Regions from separate parts of the uncultured Sphingobacterium sp. genome, predicted to be linked through region 1. Evidence: riboswitches for the same ligand, from Rfam matches in the RefSeq annotation. Region 1 holds a riboswitch; each other region holds the start of a gene.

Region 1 (4,111 bases):
ATGGACGCCCAGGCATACATATTGGTAAATATTCCGTAGGACGCAGGTGGATATTTGAGGACATACAATGGCGTCATGACGAAATACAGCATACGGGCTATAATCGTACTCAGGCCATAAATCATGGTCTGTCCGGCGAATTTTTTAAGTACTGACAAGGCGAAACGGCTTAAGATTGAACTCTTTTAACTACTTCAAAATTGGAAAAGCCCTTCATTTCGCCTTCCTTTACCTCAACACTTTCAACGATTGCACCCTCGGGTCCTTCTTGGCAGAACTCCAATAGTGAATCTAGCGCAAAATCGTCGCCCTCGCCCTCTATATAGACAGAACCATCTTTTAAATTGACAACAAAGCCTCTAACACCGACTTGATCTGCAACCGCCTTGGTTGTCAATCTAAAAAAGACACCCTGTACTTTACCTCTTATTGAAATATTCAAATGTTTCATCTGTAACTTATTTTTTCTTCCATCGGTCAGATGGAACTTTCCATGACTATAGTTTCGTTATTATAGTCATGGACGGTTCAATAAGAGCAAAAGTACAGAAGTTTTGGGGAATTAAATACTACGCTAAACGTTTTACCTTAACATCTTCATTTAGGCGCATGTGTTCCATACCTTGCAACAACACAATCCCAGGTTTTTTACCCACTTCAAGGGAGCCAAATTCATCCTCAATGTTCAACGCGATAGCACCATTGATTGTAGCCCATTGAATAGTCTGCAAGAAATCCAGATCCTCAAAGTGCGCATGCAATACCTTTAGCTCCTCCAAAATGGACAATGTATCGTTTGAAGCTAAACTGTCCGTTCCGATTACTAAACGCTGTCCAGCATTCATAAAATTCTGAACCTTTGGCAATGTTCCCTCAATATAAAGGTTGGCCTTTGGACAGAGACACCACATCACATCACGATCCATACGTTCTACGAAATCCAAATCTTTAAGAGAGGTATAGGTGTTATGAACCAACAATAATTTATTTGGATAAGGCAAATAAGGAAGATAAGACTGAATCGAATTTCTTGCCTGCGCCTTAATCGCATCAGCATTTTTTCCTATACTTTTATAAAAGTCCAAGAACTCACCCATTTTATAACGGAACAGTTTATTCTCCTCTTCACTTTCTTGATTGTGAATACTGATAATATTTGTTTCCGGAACCATCTTCTTGAATTTTTTAAAAAGGACCTTCGAACAAGAATAGGGAGCGTGCGGAGTAATGGATACATGCCCATTCCTAAACTCTTGGGTCAACGATTTAGCCTCCTTTAACTTAAAGTCAGCTTCTTCAGGTTCAATCCCGAGCACCTCCACAAATGTGTGATATAATATCTGCGAATCTTCCTTCAATTTTGAAGAATTATCAGTGTTGGCGTGATCTCCAACTGCGACAATACCATTTTCATACATATCTCGATCGGCTTTGGCCATAGCGTCATCTATTTTTTTCATCGATGCCGACCGCGTTGTCATCACCTTACTGAGAAAGCTCGGGAGCCCCATACCTTTAGGAACAATACCTTTCATATGCGACAATTCAATGTGGCAATGTGCATTGATAAAACCGGGAATTATCACTCCTTCATATCTCTCAACCTTCGTTTTATCTGAAGGTGTAAATGAAGTTGGGCCATAGATACCTTGAATTACCCCCTCCTCATCTACCGAAACAATACCGTCTTTTATTGGCATTGAAGTAATCGGCAGAATATAATTAGCGCTTAAATATTTTAACATTTTATCTCCTCACTATCAATTTAGTAACTAAAATTTTTTGACCTGTATGAATACATACCTTTAGTAGAAAAATTCATGCCAAGGTACCTAAAAAGAACAATAAATACCAAAAACAACAATTTGCACAAATTTTTAACCAAAAAGAAATAATACCGCAAATCTGCTCTTTTCCATTTGTCATAAATTACTTCTTTATACTTCATTTCAATTTTAAATTTATATATTCGCAGCATCGAATAGGGGTGCCTTGTTTTGTCAGGAACACAAATAAAGGCTGAGATTATACCCAACAGATTAAATTCTGTACACCTGATCCAGATAATGCTGGCGTAGGGAGAGGTTAGTTAAATAGTGCGGTCATAGTAACCCCTTGCTATGATTTGTTTAACTCAAACAAAATACATTACCATGATCAAATTTTTGATTTGTAGCTCCTTAGCTACTATTTCAAGCCAAATTGCCATTGCGCAACAAAATCTGACAATTAAAGCTGTAGACAATACCAATCAGACCCCCTTACAGTATGTTTCCATATCTATAGATGGACAAGCATCCTTTGCTGGCCAATCGGACAAAAATGGGCTGATTAAACTATATCGTATCAATACAGGTAAGCACCAGATCCAGGTATCTTCTCTTGGATATAAAACATGGAGCCAAAATGTGGATGTTAAAGACAATTTGGAGCTTACGGTAGCGTTAGAACCTAGTACAATTCAAATGGAAGAGGTGCTTGTTCAATCTACCCGTGCCAAAAGAAATGCTCCTACAACCTTTAAAAACATCTCCAAAGAAGAAATAACGCGTAACAACCTCGGCCAGGATATCCCATTCCTTTTAAATCAGACTCCATCCGTGCAGGTCAATTCCGATGCCGGTGCAGGCATAGGTTATACCGGAATGACAATCAGGGGATCGGATAATCAACGAATCAACGTAACATTAAATGGAATCCCTTTAAATGATGCGGAGAGCATGGGTTCATTTTTTGTAAACCTTCCCGACTTTGCCTCTTCTACCGAGAGCATCCAAGTTCAGCGTGGTATTGGGACTTCGACGAATGGTGCCGGATCATTTGGAGCCTCATTAAATATTCAGTCCAATACTTTAGTCGAAACCCCTTACGCAGAACTCAACAATTCATTTGGCTCCTACAATACCTGGAAAAATACAGTCAAGGTAGGTACCGGACTAATTAACGACAAATTTGCCTTCAATGCCAGATTATCTCGAATCAATAGCGATGGTTATATCGAGAGAGGTAGTTCAGACTTACAGTCTTTCTATGTGGACGGAGGCTATTATGGCAAGAAACATATTTTAAAAGGAATTGTATTCTGGGGAAAAGAAAAGACATATCAAGCCTGGAATGGCGTTCCTGAACCATTGATTACTGGCGATCGATCGCGCATGGATGACTATGCTGATAATGCACTCGAAATCTCGGGCGCAGAGAAGGATCGTTTCATGAACGCTGGCCGGAATTATAATCTATATACGTATCAAAATCAAACAGATAATTATACGCAGAAACATCATCAACTTCATTATACCAATATCCTGAACGACAAATTGACACTCAATACAGCCCTACACTATACAAGAGGTTATGGTTACTATGAAGAAATGAGACCGGGAGATAAACTAAGTAAATACGGTTTGACTAACGTCATCATTGGTAAAGATACCATACAAAAAACAGATCTCGTCCGTAGGAGATGGCTTGATAATTATTTTTATGGCATGACCTATGCCCTAAATTACAGACCGAATGATCAGCTTGAAATTACTTGGGGTGGAGCTTATAATCAATACAAAGGAAAACATTATGGCCAGGTGATTTGGGCACAATATGCATCAACCGGTTTTCTTGACGACAAATATTACTTCGGGAAATCACAAAAAAATGATTTCAGTAATTTCTTAAAGGTCGATTACAAACTAGACAAGTGGATATTAATGGCCGATATTCAATATCGGAATGTAGATTACCACATGTATGGTGATGATGATAAGGTGAAAAATTATAATTATCATCCTAAGTTTAATTTCTTGAACCCTAAAGCTGGTGCAACTTATTTGCTAAATGACCATTCAAATGTATACGCTTCTTATGCCTTTGCACAAAAAGAACCTGTTCGCAAGGATTTTATAGAGAAAAATAGCGCCTTACCAGACCCTACCCCGGAGAAAATGCAGGACATCGAATTTGGCTATCGTTTTACAAATGAAAAATTCAACATCGGATTGAATGGATATGGCATGTTTTACAAAGATCAGTTGATCCCAACAGGCGAAATCAGTGATACTGGCTCTCCAATTCGACAAAATGTCAAAGATAGCTATAGAATGGGGCTTGAATTCGA
Region 2 (4,111 bases), on a different contig from region 1:
TTCTTTGATTCAATCGCACAAGTTCAATTTATTCCATCCGGGCAATATGCAGCGGCTATTATCGCAAATTCCGCTCTTCCTCTTTATTACAGTCAGCGTAAGAATAAATGTGACGGCACTTATGTAATGCAGCAGTTTTCGGACGAAAATGCGGTGCAATCCGGTGCAATTATGACGACGGTATATGAAGAAGGCAAAGAGATCACATCGAACAATCTTTCCGGGGGAAATAATTATTACAACAAAAGATGCTATAATCAATTCGGACTTATCGACTCCATACAGTACCTTCGCAATAGTAAGTGGAGCAGCAGTACAATTTACCGGTATCTCCCAAATGCCATTATTTCCTACGATCCTACATTCGAATCGGCGATGATTTATCACTTGAACAGTAAACTCCAGGTTATAAAAAGTGAATCCATTCATTTTGTCTATCAACGGAGAGACTGGACCATTTACAGTTATGATCAACAGAATCGAATTACTGAAGAGATTTCGGGCAGAAATGATCAAAGAGAAAGTCGCGTCCGCTATCAGTATGATAGTCCGCAAACAAGTGACTACACACTACGCCAAACCTTCGATCAAAGCGATCGACTGACAGCCGAAATCAAGCGATCGTACCGAGCCAACGAAACGATTGATGAGTTTTATTATGAGGGTGTATTACAACAAAAATCTATTGTAAAAGATCTCGGAAACTGTGCCTACGAAAGCTTGATCTATAACAAGGAGGGAAAGTTAACAGCGAAATACATACAGGCAAAGAAAACCAACTAAACGAACTGAAAAACTGCACTAAGCTCAGACAATAAGATTCGTGATTTTGATAAAAAAATATTCGACGAAATTCGGCAAAAAACATATTTCTGCACTAATTTTGATAGCGATACATAAACGTCAAATTGAGAAAAAGAAAACTGATCAGTCAACGTCATCCCATACTCTATTTTATTGCAGTATGGGCGAGAAGAGTGCAGCGCAAAGCCGTTTGGCTATTTGATAATAAGAAATACAGCACAGCTAAATCAACTGAAAAACTTCCCTTTCGTATTAAAAAGCATCAGTCTGTCTTATTAAAAAAACTGGGCGAAAATAATATGCAATTGCAGATTAACAAAGTTACCAACCTGAAAATTGCAGCAGCACAGATTAATAGCATTCTGATCAGACCGAAGGAAACCTTTTCATTTTGTAAACTCGTTGGACTACCCACTGTAAAAAAAGGATATCTGCCCGGCATGGAGTTATCCTTTGGTGAAGCAAGAGCGGGTATTGGCGGTGGAATCTGTCAAATATCCAACCTCATCCATTGGCTTGTTATCCATAGCCCACTCACCGTCAATGAACGTTATCACCACTCTTTTGATCCATTTCCGGACGATGGCCGTGTTTTGCCATTCGGTAGTGGAGCTACCGTCTTTTATAATTATCGCGACTATCAATTCACCAACAACACGCCTTACACCTTTCAAATAAATCTCTGGTTCACAGACAAATGTTTAGAGGGCGAATTAAGAATTGATCAAGAACTGGATTTCGCGTACCATGTCGTTGAAAAAGAACATCAATTTCTTAAAATAGACAATCAGTTCTTTCGGAAAAATGAGATTTGGCGCGAGAAGTTTTTAAAGTTTCAGGGTGGAAAGATTTTGGAAACCGAACTTTTGACCAAAAATTTTGCCCGGGTTACCTATACACCCGTTGAATACATTGAAATTAGTGCCGATCAAAATCCGGCCGATTAATTCAACAAGCTAATGATCGAAAAATGACGGATATGAAATGTCCTCTTTTTTGTTTAAGTTTGGTCTGGCTTTGGGGGTATTCTGTATAGAATTGAGATAGTCCCTTTGAACCTGATTCGGTTTATACCGGCGTAGGGAAAAGCAAAAATCCACTGTACAGTATACTCCTTTACTGCACAGGCTATTGCTCTTCTTCCCTCCAAGGCCACACAGTATATCTTAGCATATGTAAAAAAATGGAAGATTCAATTATCAATTTATTAGAGCAGCTGAGGGTCGAAAAACCCCTTGTACACAACATCACAAACCTAGTCGTGATGAACAATACTGCCAACGCACTTTTAGCCTTAGGAGCGTCCCCTGTGATGGTACACAGCCCATTAGAAGTACGCGAGGTTGTCGATATTGCACAAGCTCTTGTCATTAATATCGGCACCTTGAGTGAAGATACTGCCGAAGCTATGCTGGTTGCTACCGAACATGCCAATACCATTGGACGGCCATGGGTACTTGATCCTGTTGGTGCTGGGATATCAGCATTCCGCAATGATTTATTATCCAATCTACTGGATCTCAAACCCACGGTTATTCGTGGAAATGCTTCAGAAATCATGACGCTGTACAATTTCAACCAACCGAACACAAAAGGAGTCGACAGCACGACAGCGAGTAAAGATGCCCTCCGATTTGGCCAATTATTGCAAGAGCAAACCGGCTCCATTATCTGTATTTCTGGAGAAGTAGACTATATCCTTTCACAGCAATACCGGGTTGAAGTTTTTAATGGCAACCCTTTAATGACACAGGTAACTGGACTTGGCTGTAGCGCTACTGCGCTTATTGGTGCATTTCTAGGTGTTACAGACCAATATTTTGAAGCAGCTGTTGCCGGTGTATCCATTTTGAGCTTAGCGGGAGAACTCGCTGCCCAAACAGCAGCTGGACCGGGTACCCTGCAATTGAATCTCTATGATGAACTCTATCAGCTCAATGCAGAACGTCTAAAATCAAAGCTCAAGATCAAACGCTATGCGCATTAATCCGCTTTTTCCCTACCCTTTATATTTGGTGATTTCTGAGCGGGACTGTTATCCTCAAAATTGGCTCAATGTTGCCGAAGAAGCCATTATTGGTGGAGTCGATCTTATACAATTGCGCGAAAAAGCTGACGATCCGGCCACATTTTTGAATAAAGCCATCCGTTTGAAAAAACTGACCGATCATTATGGTATTCCGCTCGTGATCAATGATGCCGTAGCAATCGCTGCCCAAATCGAGGCATGGGGGATACATGTGGGTCAAAATGATTTGCAGCCGCTCGCTATTCGCGAAAAATATGGTGATAAATTAACCATAGGCTGGTCCATAGAAGACATGCAACAACTGGAAAGTCAACAAATGTACGCCGTCGACCACCTTGGTGTAAGCCCCATTTTTTCTACGAAAACAAAAGTGGATACGGTTACTGAATGGGGAATTGCGGGTTTAAAACAACTTCGGAGTAGGACGGAAAAACCATTGATCGCTATCGGAAGGATGAATTTACAAACAGCAGAAGAGACCTGGAATGCCGGTGCAGACTCCATTGCAGTCGTTTCGGCCATATGCCAAAGTCAAGATCCCAGAGCTGCCAGTGCACAACTAAAAGAACTATTAAAATGACAAAAGATAAAAAATACCGCGTCCCTACCGTACTCAGCATTGCAGGGTTCGATGGTAGCGGTGGTGCAGGTATACAAGCAGATACCAAAACCATATCTGCATTAGGTTGTTATGCCATGAATGTGTTAACTGCCTTACCCGTTCAGAACACACAAGGTGTAAGACGTATTTATGACATTCCTACAGCAGCCGTCCAGGACCAATTGGATGCTATTTTTGACGACATCTATCCCGATGCAATCAAAATAGGGATGGTACACCATATTGAACTTGTGGAGCTTATTAGCAGCTATTTAAAAGAATATAAGGGACCTATTGTTTTTGATCCAGTCATGGTCTCGACCAGCGGGCACAAGCTCATTCACGATGATACAATTCAAGCCTGTATAGAACTTCTTTTTCCTTTAGCAACGCTGATTACACCAAATTTAGACGAGGTAAGTGTTTTAGTAGACGAAGTTATTGACAATGTCGAGAAGATGAAAAAAGCGGGAAATAGCCTATTGGCGAAAGGTTGTCAATCCGTTTTGATTAAAGGCGGGCATCTACAAAGTCAAGAATTAACATCCCTGTTGTTCCAGCACAAGAGTCCACCAATTGAATTCAAATCTCAAAAAATTAACAGCAAAAATACACATGGTTCCGGTTGTTCGCTTTCTTCAGCAATTGCGAGCCATTTGGCACAAGGCGTTGGTCTC
Region 3 (4,111 bases), on a different contig from region 1:
TGATCGATATCATGCACAGATGTCGAACAGATTGCTGTAGACAGCATTTGATTTGTTGATCTATCCTTTCTATTCTTTTCGTTCATATGAATACGTGCGATTCCGAGCTCAGCCGATAGGTGAGGGTGGGAATGTAGGACCAATCTGTTCAGGTACGTTGAATCTATAGATTCAACGTACCTGAACATTTGTAGGTCCGTAAAATGATACTTGCGCAAATGCAGGATATCAAGTCCTTCTTTGAACAAAGCATTTATAATCCCTATTTCAGAAGGGATCGTTTCTGCTGCTGTCAAAGCGATGATCATAAATAGATCTCTTTTCCTTGTGCGATGAATTCCTGCGATTTCTCCTGCATCCCTTGTGCGGCACTATCTCTGATTTCCTGCGTAATTTTCATCGAGCAAAATTTGGGACCGCACATGGAGCAGAAGTGAGCCACTTTGGCCGCATCTGCAGGCAACGTTTCGTCGTGATATTCACGTGCGGTATCTGGATCCAGGGAAAGGTTGAATTGATCTTCCCATCTAAATTCAAATCTCGCTTTACTCAAGGCATTATCACGGTATTGTGCACCCGGATGTCCTTTGGCCAAATCGGCCGCATGGGCAGCTAGTTTATAGGTGATTACACCGTCTTTAACGTCTTTTTTATTTGGTAAGCCCAGATGTTCTTTTGGGGTCACATAGCAAAGCATCGCACATCCATACCAACCGATCATAGCAGCTCCAATGGCTGATGTGATATGGTCATAACCTGGAGCAATATCAGTTGTTAAGGGACCTAAGGTATAAAATGGAGCTTCGTCACAACAAGCCAATTGCTTGTCCATATTCTCTTTGATCAATTGCATAGGAACATGCCCTGGACCTTCGATCATCACCTGAACATCGTGCTTCCAGGCTATTTTGGTGAGTTCGCCCAGTGTTTCGAGCTCAGCAAATTGAGCCGCATCGTTGGCGTCCGCAATGGCTCCTGGACGGAGACCATCGCCAAGTGAAAAAGCAACATCATATCGCTTCATGATCTCACAGATCTCCTCAAAATGGGTATAGAGAAAGTTCTCTTTGTGGTGGAAAAGACACCATTTGGCCATGATAGACCCACCTCTGGAGACAATGCCCGTTACTCGAGAAGCGGTGAGATGGATATAACGAAGCAGTACGCCGGCGTGTATGGTAAAGTACGAAACACCCTGTTCGGCCTGTTCAATCAAGGTATCTTTGAATATTTCCCAGGTAAGGTCCTCGGCCACTCCCTTCACTTTTTCGAGCGCCTGATAGATCGGTACTGTACCGATTGGAACGGGCGAGTTACGGATAATCCATTCGCGGGTTTCGTGAATATTTTTGCCAGTGGATAGGTCCATGATGGTATCGGCTCCCCAACGACAGGCCCATACCGCTTTTTCAACTTCTTCCTCTATACTTGAACTTACGGCGCTATTGCCAATATTGGCATTAATTTTAACAAGAAAGTTGCGCCCGATAATCATGGGTTCACTTTCAGGATGATTGATATTATTAGGGATGATCGCTCTTCCGGCAGCGATTTCCTCACGGACAAATTCTGGTGTAATAGCTTTATTATGTGTTCTAGCACCAAAGTTTTGCCCTTTATGCTGATGATCCATTCCGGGGGTGCTGGCTGTGAGCTGCTCGATACGTTGGTTTTCCCGGATAGCAACGTACTCCATTTCTGGCGTAATGATGCCTTGCTTTGCATAATGTAATTGGGTGACATTCCTGCCGGCAGAGGCTACTTTTGGTTTATGACTATAGGCAAATCGGAGTTCATCCAACGTTGGATCAGAAAGACGTTTTTGTCCATATTCAGAGCTTATGCCAGCCAGCTGTATGACATCCTGACGACCCAAGATCCACTGTTCGCGAAGGCGCGGGAGGCCTTTTCGGATATCGATATGGACCGTATCATCCGTATAAGGTCCAGAAGTATCATAAATTGTTACCGGCGGATTAATTTCTACCTCTCCATTCGTTAATTTGGTTGGACTCAAGGAGATTTGACGCATAGCGACTTGAATAGGAAATAGTTTTCCGGATACGAAAATTTTCTTTGCATTTGGAAAGGGTGATTGCGTAATTGTTTCAGCTGTCATTTTTTTCTGTATTGGGTGAATTACTCGGTTGATTTTTTTGGAATGGCTATCCGCCCTGAGATGCGGTAATTAAGATAATCTGATCGTAAGGTTTAAGTCTTGTCGTAGTCCAGTCCTTTTTGGGGATGACTTTGTTGTTGATGGCTACAGCCACACCCTGAGTTTTGCCAGATAATTCCAAAAGCAACAAGCCTTCAAGTGAAGCAAGTGTGGGGTCGAAAAATCGAATCTGATGGTTTATTGTAAGTTCCATTCCTTAATTTTTTTGGTAAAACTTTAGGAATGGCTACACAAAGGCACAGCAATGCACCTTGTAGACAGCTCACTTTTCCCTACGCCAGTATGATCCGGATCAGGTTCTAAGGGTAAAATCTCAGCCTGCACGAGCAGACACCCCTAAAGTTGCGACTAAGATAAGGTTATTTTTATGAAAGTTGCAAGAAATTTATTTTGCAGACTTAGGCATATTGTGCAGGAAAGTACAGGTCAGTATGTGGGAAATATTTGATATATTAGTTTTTTGAATCAGCTAAAACAATTTAACAACGACCAAGAATAGTATCTTTTAATGCGTAGGATTTTATTGACAACACTGTTGTGTATCGCTAGCAACACTTATGCCCAACCTAAAAACAACTGCAGCGCCGTGCAGTTGACATGCGAACATCTGGTCAATCCATTGGGGATTGATGCAATTCACCCGAGACTTAGCTGGCGACTTCAGGACCAACGTAAAGGTGCGGTACAACAAGCTTATCAGATCCTTTTAGGGCAAGATTCGCTGGCATTGCTGAAAGAGACAAAAGATAGCTGGGATAGTGGCAAACAGTTCAGCTCGGCTATGTTAGTGCCCTATAACGGCGCACAGTTAAAGCCACAGACTAAGTACTACTGGAAGGTTAAAATATGGGATAAGGATGGTGTATCAACACGTTCTGAAATAGCATCTTTCGAAACAGGAATGATGGGACAAAACCTTTGGAAAGGAAAATGGATCAGCGACAATAAGGATATTCATGCGCGGGAAACGCCTTATTTTAGAAGAGAATTTAAGGCAAATAAGCAGATAAAATCTGCCCGCGCGTATATTGCCACAGCGGGATTATATGAACTTTCCATTAATGGCCAGCGCGTTGGCGACCATCGTCTGGATCCAATGTATACACGATTTGACCGCCGCACGTTGTATGTCGTGACGGACGTAACCCAGCAGCTTCAAAAAGGAGAGAACGCTATTGGCGTTGTTTTGGGGAATGGCTGGTATAATCATCAACCAATGGCCGTTTGGAACTTTGATAAAGCACCATGGCGGGCCCGGCCAACATTCTGTTTAGAACTGAAAATTGTTTATACAGATGGAACGACGGAAACCATTGTTTCGGATAAGCAGTGGAAGACTGCTTCGGGGCCAATCACCTATAATAATATTTACACTGGTGAGCATTACGATGCAAGACTGGAAATACCTAACTGGGATAAACCAAAATACGATGATTCGGCTTGGCAGGCTGTTCAGTATAGAAATGCGCCATCAGCGCATATCGTTTCCCAACAGATGGTACCGATTCGGCTCGTGAAGTCCTATAAGCCAAAATCAGTGACAAAGATAGACCAGCGTACCTATGTGTTCGATATGGGCCAGAATATGGCCGGGATTACAAAAATTAAAGTGAAAGGAGCTGCGGGTACTATGCTGCGTATCAAGCATGGTGAGCGATTGCAGGCCGATGGGCATCTTGATCAGTCCAATATTGATGTTTATTATCGGGGCGATAAGGAAAAGGAGCCCTTTCAGACCGATATATTGACCTTAAGTGGCCGCGATGATGAGTTTATGGCAAAGTTCGGTTACAAAGGGTTTCGTTATGTCGAGGTTAGCAGCAGTGCCGCAATTGCATTGGATAGTTCGGCTGTGACCGCCTATTTTATGCATAGTGATGTGCCTGCTATTGGACAGCTCAAGACATCATCAGCGTTGGTCAACAAACTATG

What was found. A riboswitch is a leader RNA that binds a small molecule or an ion and turns the genes downstream of it on or off. The one in region 1 is predicted to bind thiamine pyrophosphate.
Region 2: linked by a shared signal. The riboswitch ahead of thiM (hydroxyethylthiazole kinase) and the one ahead of ACHWSC_RS14720 (TonB-dependent receptor) in region 1 are both predicted to bind thiamine pyrophosphate.
Region 3: linked by a shared signal. The riboswitch ahead of thiS (sulfur carrier protein ThiS) and the one ahead of ACHWSC_RS14720 (TonB-dependent receptor) in region 1 are both predicted to bind thiamine pyrophosphate.

The regions. Positions count from the first base shown of each region.
Region 1 covers NZ_CAXYKD010000032.1:6,580-10,690, reverse strand. Annotated here, with positions in the region: gene ACHWSC_RS14735 (lipopolysaccharide biosynthesis protein) at 1-125, opposite strand, end outside; gene ACHWSC_RS14730 (acylphosphatase) at 170-451, opposite strand; gene ACHWSC_RS14725 (amidohydrolase family protein) at 570-1,745, opposite strand; TPP riboswitch at 1,974-2,099, shown strand; gene ACHWSC_RS14720 (TonB-dependent receptor) at 2,154-4,111, shown strand, end outside.
Region 2 covers NZ_CAXYKD010000029.1:64,994-69,104, forward strand. Annotated here, with positions in the region: gene ACHWSC_RS12955 (hypothetical protein) at 1-783, shown strand, start outside; gene ACHWSC_RS12960 (VanW family protein) at 909-1,751, shown strand; TPP riboswitch at 1,814-1,906, shown strand; gene thiM (hydroxyethylthiazole kinase) at 1,988-2,791, shown strand; gene thiE (thiamine phosphate synthase) at 2,781-3,413, shown strand; gene thiD (bifunctional hydroxymethylpyrimidine kinase/phosphomethylpyrimidine kinase) at 3,410-4,111, shown strand, end outside.
Region 3 covers NZ_CAXYKD010000003.1:42,949-47,059, reverse strand. Annotated here, with positions in the region: gene ACHWSC_RS02210 (thiamine phosphate synthase) at 1-308, opposite strand, end outside; gene thiC (phosphomethylpyrimidine synthase ThiC) at 305-2,119, opposite strand; gene thiS (sulfur carrier protein ThiS) at 2,166-2,372, opposite strand; TPP riboswitch at 2,432-2,527, opposite strand; gene ACHWSC_RS02195 (family 78 glycoside hydrolase catalytic domain) at 2,688-4,111, shown strand, end outside.